One region of the Variovorax sp. 01T432 genome, then DNA from elsewhere that is predicted to be linked to it. Evidence: riboswitches for the same ligand, from Rfam matches in the RefSeq annotation. Region 1 holds a riboswitch; the other holds the start of a gene.
The links. A riboswitch is a leader RNA that binds a small molecule or an ion and turns the genes downstream of it on or off. The one in region 1 is predicted to bind glycine.

Region 1 (3,397 bases):
CGCGCTGTTGGCGAGCGAGGGATCGGCGCGCAGCGCTTCGTTGACTTCGGTGACCTCGCCGGACACCGGCATGAAGACGTCGGCCGCGGCCTTGACCGACTCGACCACGCCGGCGACTTCGCCCTGCGCATAGGTCTCGCCGACGTTGGGCAGGTCGACGAAGACGACATCGCCCAGCGCGTCCTGCGCGTGCACGGTGATGCCGACGACGGCGACGCCGTCGCTGCCGGCATCGACCCATTCGTGGTCCTTGGTGTACTTGATGCTCATGAAAAGACTCCTGGTTGGAAATTGATCAGCCGGCCATCATCCACGGAAATAACGCGTCGGCACGAAGGGCATGGTGCTCACTTCCATCGGCACGGGCTTGCTGCGCACGATCGCCTGGATGCGGGTGCCGGGCTCGGCGTAGGCCAGCGCCACGTAGGCCATCGCGATCGGCCGATCGACCGTCGGGCTCAGCAGTCCGCTGGTCACCTTGCCGATCAGAAGACCCTCGAAGGATTGCAGGGGCGTGCCGTCGCGCACCGGCACGCGTTCCAGCGCGACCAGGCCGACCCGCTTGCGCTTCAGGGTGTCGTGGTCCAGGTGGCCCGCGGTGCCGCTGGCGGCCGTGAGCTGCGCAAGAATCCGCGCCGCGCCCGGGAAGCCGCCCTCGCGCGCGCCGCCGGCGCGGCGCACCTTCTGCATCGCCCAGCCGAGCGAGGCTTCGACCGGCGTGGTGCTTTCGTCGATGTCGTTGCCATAGAGGCAGAGCCCGGCTTCGAGCCGCAGCGAGTTGCGCGCGCCCAGGCCGACCGGCTTGACCTCGGGCTGCGCCAGCAGCAAGCGGGCGAGGGCCTCGGCATCCTTCGCGGCCACCGAGATCTCGAATCCGTCTTCACCGGTGTAGCCGCTGCGCGTGACGAAGGCCGCCAGGCCGCCGATGCGCACTTCGCCGCCCGTCATGAAGACGAAGCGCTCGACGCCCGGCGACAGGCGCGCGAGCGTGCCGGCGGCGAGCGGGCCCTGCAGCGCCAGCAGCGCATGGTCGGGCATCGGCTCGACCTGGCAGCGCTGGCCGATCTTCGCGCGGATGTGGGCGATGTCGGCCGCCTTGCAGGCGCCGTTGACGATCACGAAGAGCGAGTCCCGGCCCTCGTTGAAGAACATCAGGTCGTCGAGGATGCCGCCCTGGTCGTTGAGCAGCAGGCCATAGCGCTGCTTGCCGGGGGACAGGCCGATCACGTCGACCGGCATCAACGTCTCGAAGGCGGCGGCGGCGTCGGGGCCCTTGAGGCGCAGCTGGCCCATGTGCGAGATGTCGAACAGGCCGGCGGCCTCGCGCGTGTGCTTGTGCTCGGCCATCAGGCCGGTGGGGTACTGCACGGGCATGCTGTAGCCGGCGAAGGGCACCATGCGGGCGCCGAGCTCGGCGTGCAGGTCGTACAGCGGGGTCTTTTGCAGGACTTCGGCGGGGGCGGGTGAGGAGGCCAAGGCACTCTCCAATAGGGGCAGTCGCTATCCATGACGCAAGCCATGGGCCACCCCTGCTGTCCGCTTTACCTGAGAGATTCGCCCCACGATCGGGGTTTGCTCCTTCGGTGGGCGGCTCTCACTGATCGTTGCTCAGTGGCGGTCCGCCTCTCTCCAGCAAGGAAACGCCCGAAAAAACGAGCGCCTCGTCAGTCCTTTTGCCTGAGCGTTCGGGCCCGATCTCTCGATGGGACCTGCGCCTTCGGCGGCCACGCGGGGGCGCGGCTCTCTCCTGACACGAAAGAGTGTAAGGGATCGGGCAGAGGGCGGTCCCGGGCGCGGCGTCTTCAGTGCACGGCATCGGCCACCGGCAGCAGCATGTCGATGCGTGTGCGGACGGACTCGGCGCGCTCCGGGCCCGCCACCTTCTCGATCTCGGCCAGCATGGCGTTGGCCGTGGACAGCATCGACGTCCGGTCGCGCGCCTCGCGCAGGGTGTCGCGGAACTGCGCGGCGAGCACGGGGTCGCGCCGCACGAACATGCGCTCGCAGAGATCGAACAGGAACATCCGCGTCGTCGCCAGCGAGCGTTTGCCGTCGAAGGCGTCGACCGAGACCGGCGCGGCCTGCGCGAGCGGCGCCGGCACCCGAACGGGCGAGGAGGCCTCCGGCGCCTGCTGCTTCGGCACCAGCAGGAAGCCCTCGTTCACCAGGTGCAGCGCCACCCTTCCAGCCTCTTCGCGGCCGCCGAAGAGTTGGCCGAAATCGGTCACCGAGCGCTGGCCGTCGGCCATCAGCAGCAGCGCTCGCTCGCGCTGGCCCAGCGTGCGGCGGCCCGGCTGGAGTTCCTGGCGGGCCTTGTCGGTCTTGACGAGAAGCATCGGGATCTTGCGGGGTTCGGGATGGAGCACCGCATCATCGGAGGTCGTCGTGACACCCGCGTGAATGCGGCGCCCCCGCGAGTGCGGCGCGGGACGCCCCGGCTTGCTCAGCGCTGGCGCCGCATGAGGTATTCGATGGCCTCGAACAGCGCCTCGCTCACCAGCGCCAGCAGGGCGGCGGGCACGGCGCCGGCGATGAGCAGCCCGCGGTCGTTCAGCGCCAGTCCCGTCACGATGCGCTCGCCGAAGCCGCCCGCGCCGATGAAGGCGGCGATGGTGGCGGTGCCGATGGCGATGGTCGTCGCGGTCCGAACCCCCGCCAGCAAGGTCGGCAGCGACAGCGGCAGCAGCACCAGCCGCAGGCTCTGCGCGCCGGTCATGCCCAGGGCCGTGCCGGCCTCGCGCAGACCCGCGGGCACCTCGGCCAGTCCGGTCACGGTATTGCGCATGATGGGCAGCAGGGCATAGAGCGTGAGGGCGATCAGGGCGGGCACGGTGCCGATCGCTCCGAGCAGCGAGATCAGCAGGGCCAGCAGCGCCAGGGAGGGAATGGTTTGCAGGAGGCCGGTCAGGCCGAGCACGACCGCGCGCACGCGCAGGTGCGGGAACACGAGGATGCCCAGCGGCACCGCGATGAGGATCGCGAGGCCGACCGAGGCCCCGACCAGCAGCAGGTGTTGCCGCGTGAGGCGGCCGAGGTCCGAGCCGAAGAGCTTGGCGGCGAAGCCGCGGGGGACTTCGCCGGATACGGCGGCCTTGCGCGCCAGGAAATCGCGCGCGATCGCATCGAAGGCCTCGCCCTGCAGTTCGGCGCGCGCGTTCATGCGGATCATGGCGGGCTCGTCGATGCGACCCTGGAGCTTCTGCAGCGCGGCCCAGGCCTGCGGCCAGCGCGCCGGCACGTCCAGCCGGTAGAGCACGACCGCCTCGTAGCGGGGGAAGTAGCGGCGGTCGTCTTCCAGCACGCGCAGCTGGAGGTGGTCGATCTTGGCGTCGGTGGTGTAGATGTCCATGACGTCGATCTGCCGGGCCGCCATCGCGTCGTAGGCGAGGCCATGATC
Region 2 (3,397 bases), on a different contig from region 1:
AGGTGATAGAAGGCCGATCCGGCCGCCGTGAGGACCAGGCCCGCGAAGAACATCCAGGCGCAATCGAGTGCGTTGACCGGGGGTTGGGTCATGGACGCGGGCAGCGGTACGGCGTCCAGCGCATGCCCGTGCGCCCGGTCGATCCACTGCAGCCAGTGCAATCCCCAGAGACCGATCGCCGCGAACGGCAGGTTGCTCAGGACATCCATCGCGTTCGGAAGGCCGTGCCACGCATGGTTGTCGGCGAGCGTCGACGCCGGTAGTTCAGCCGTCGTCAAGGCGGGCCCCGCGAACGCGGCCAAGGTGAGCAACGCAAACAGCGACAGCAAGCCGCGCTCGCGGCGAGAGAGGGAAGGCAGCATCGTCATGGCAGGCTCCGGTTTGGCGGTGCGGCGGAATTTAGGTTGTCAACGCCTGCTCGGGCATCGAAAATCGATACGGAGCACTTTTTCACGACTCCCGGTATCAACCAGCAATACTCGCCATGAGCACCACCGTCGACCTCGTCCAGGCCCTGAAGAGCGAACTCAAGAATGCCCGGATGACCTACGCGGACCTCGCGAAATCGCTGGACATGGCCGAGTCGAGCGTCAAGCGGATGCTCGCCAAGGGCGACATGCCATTGACGCGGGTCGACGCCATCTGCCGCGCGCTCAAGATCGACTTCGCCGAGCTCGCCCGGCGCGTGGCGGACGACCAGCCGCTGCTGAAGGAGCTGACGCTCGAACAGGAGCAAGCGGTGGTCAAGGACAAGAAGCTGCTGCTGCTGGCCATCTGCGTGCTGAGCCAGTGGACGCTGGAGCAGGTCGTCGCCGCCTACCGGATCACCGAAGCCGAATGCATCGGCTACCTGGCGCAGCTGGACCGCATCGGCATCATCGAATTGCGGCCGCTGAACCGCTACCGCCTGAAGCTCGCCAAGACCTTCCGCTGGCGGCCGCACGGTCCGGTGATGGACTTCTTCCGCGAGAACGTGGTCCTCGACTACTACCGGGGCGGCTTCGACGGCCCGGCCGAGGGGCTGCTGCTGGTTCATGGCTCGATCAGCCGATCCCTGGCGCCCGCCTTCCTGGACCGGCTGCAACGCGTGGCGCAGGACTTTGCCCAACAGCACCAGACCGACCAGAAACTGTCACCCAAGGAGCGCGAGGGCTACACGCTGCTGCTGGGCATGCGCAACTGGGAGTTCGAGCTGTTCACCCGCCTGCGCCGGGCCTGAGCGTCAGGCCCCTACCTACCTGAAACCGGTTTCCCTAGTAAACTACCTGTTGCAGAAAAGCGGATGCACTCATGCATCCCACCGATGGCGCAAACTCCCATGAACGCTCAGGTGAATCGCTCGAGGCGATTCGGTCACTGCGTCCATTGATCAATCGCCGACTGGAGAGTCACCACAGCAGGTGGTGCACCGAAGGAGCAAACCCGTTGCAGGTCGCAGCGTGTGAATCTCTCAGGTACCGAGGACAGGGGGAGCGGCAGCCTGAACCCCGGGAAGGGTCGCTTCGCATCAGGAGCGCCAGCGCCCGCCGTTCATGTCTTCCCACAAGGATTCGGACATGCGCGTGGTTGTACTCGGCGCCGGCTTGCTCGGCGTCACATCCGCCTATTACCTTCAACAGCTGGGCCACGAGGTGACCGTGGTCGATCGGCACTCGACGCCCGCGGCCAAGGCGCGCGGGCGCGTGGCCGAGGACGCGGCCGCTCCACGGGACGCCGCCGCCGCCTCTCTCGCGGGCGCGGGAAATCGGGAAGGCTGGCGCAGGCTGCATGCACGCCTGCGGCGAAGCCTTGCCGGCCTGCTCGACCGAGCCATCGGCATGCGCCACAAGTCCGATCCCATGGAAAACCTCGTGCGCCTGGCTGCCTACAGCCGCAGGAGCGTCCGCGCGTTGAGCGACGAAGTCGGCATGCCGCAGAGCGCGCGCACCAGCGGCCTCCTGAACTTCTTCACGGACGCCGACACCTTCGGCCACCGGTCGGCACGTGCGCAGCACTGGCGCAAACTGGGCTGCGAGGAGCGCCTGCTGACCGCCGCCGAGGCAGTCGTCATGGAGCCCGCCCTTCGATCGATCCACGACCAACTCGCCGGCGCCACCTACTCCCTCGAAGATCCGGCGCGCGACCCCGGCCAGTTCGCGGCAAGCCTCGTCTTCCTGTGCCGGGCTGCCGGTGTGCGCTTCATGATGAAGCACACCGTCGTCTCGCTCCAGGAGCACGACGGCCGCATCGACCATGTGGAGTTGGCCGACGCCGAGGGTCGTCCGAGCACCCTGCGCGGCCAGGCCTATGTGCTGGCGCTCGGGAGTTCGAGCGTGCCTCACGCGGAGCGCCTGAAGATCGCGATGCCGCTGCGCTTCGCGCGCGAGTACATCGTCACCATCCCATTGAAGGACCCGGCCCGCGCCCCGCGCCTGACGCTGCGGGACCGCCAAGGCAAGCTCCGCATTGCTCGTGTCGAGACGCCCACCGGCGAGTGCCTGCGTGTTTCCGGCACCGTGCCCTCCAGCCCCGACGAACAGGGCGAACCCGACTCGGACCGCTTCCATGCCATCCTGCGCCGCATCGACATGCTGTCATGAGCGGACTGCGGCCGGAACTCGAGTTCGCGTTCACGGGGCTCTAGCACGGCCGGGCCCGCGCGGCCTACAATCGCCGCACTGCAGGAGAGCGGGCCGCGCCAGCGGCCCCACCGAAGGCGCAAACTCCCATAAACGCTCAGGTCGACTCACGAGATGAGCCTGTACTGCACCAACTGTCAGAGCCGTCTGGAGAGCCATCGCACCGCTTCAAGGTGGGCGCGATGCACCGAAGGAGCAAACCCGTTGCGGGCGCAGCGGGTGAATCTCTCAGGTACCGAGGACAGGGGGAGCGGCAACTTGGACCGAGCGTCCGGTTGCTCTTCGTTCGTCGAGGCTTCCGTTCCCGTTCGTCCAAGCGCTGCAACCTTCATTGGTGATTCACATGCGCGTGATCGTTCTTGGCGCCGGCCTGCTCGGCGTGACCTCGGCTTACTACCTCCAGCAACTCGGCCACGAGTGACCGTGATCGACCGACAGGCCACACCGGCGGCCGAAACCAGCTTCGCCAACGGCGGCCAGATCTCCGTCAGCCATGCGGAACCCTGGGCCAACCCGGGCGCGCCGCTGAAGGTGCTGCAATGGCTCGGCAAGGAAGATGCCCCGCTGCTGTTCCGAATTCGTGCGGACATGCGCCAGTGGCTGTGGGGCCTGCAGTTCCTGCGCGAATGCACACCGGCGCGCACCCGCCACAACATCGAGCAGATCGTTCGCCTGGGCACCTACAGCCGGGAGACCCTGCAGCAATTGCGCCGCGACACGGGCCTCAGCTACGACCAGCGCACGCAAGGCATCCTGCACTTCTACACGACGCGCAAGGA

Region 2: another riboswitch for glycine. It lies ahead of AC1DNF_RS13405 (FAD-dependent oxidoreductase); the one in region 1 lies ahead of gcvT (glycine cleavage system aminomethyltransferase GcvT).

Annotation. Positions count from the first base shown of each region.
Region 1 is NZ_JBFTPS010000020.1:14,764-18,160, reverse strand. Features, by position in the region: gene gcvH (glycine cleavage system protein GcvH) at 1-270, opposite strand, end outside; gene gcvT (glycine cleavage system aminomethyltransferase GcvT) at 307-1,476, opposite strand; glycine riboswitch at 1,523-1,643, opposite strand; glycine riboswitch at 1,656-1,760, opposite strand; gene AC1DNF_RS16635 (hypothetical protein) at 1,803-2,336, opposite strand; gene AC1DNF_RS16630 (ABC transporter permease/substrate-binding protein) at 2,444-3,397, opposite strand, start outside.
Region 2 is NZ_JBFTPS010000014.1:84,177-87,573, reverse strand. Features, by position in the region: gene AC1DNF_RS13415 (hypothetical protein) at 1-368, opposite strand, end outside; gene AC1DNF_RS13410 (helix-turn-helix domain-containing protein) at 485-1,219, shown strand; glycine riboswitch at 1,371-1,477, shown strand; gene AC1DNF_RS13405 (FAD-dependent oxidoreductase) at 1,557-2,579, shown strand; glycine riboswitch at 2,651-2,740, shown strand; glycine riboswitch at 2,756-2,873, shown strand; partial or broken gene AC1DNF_RS13400 (D-amino acid dehydrogenase) at 2,962-3,397, shown strand, end outside.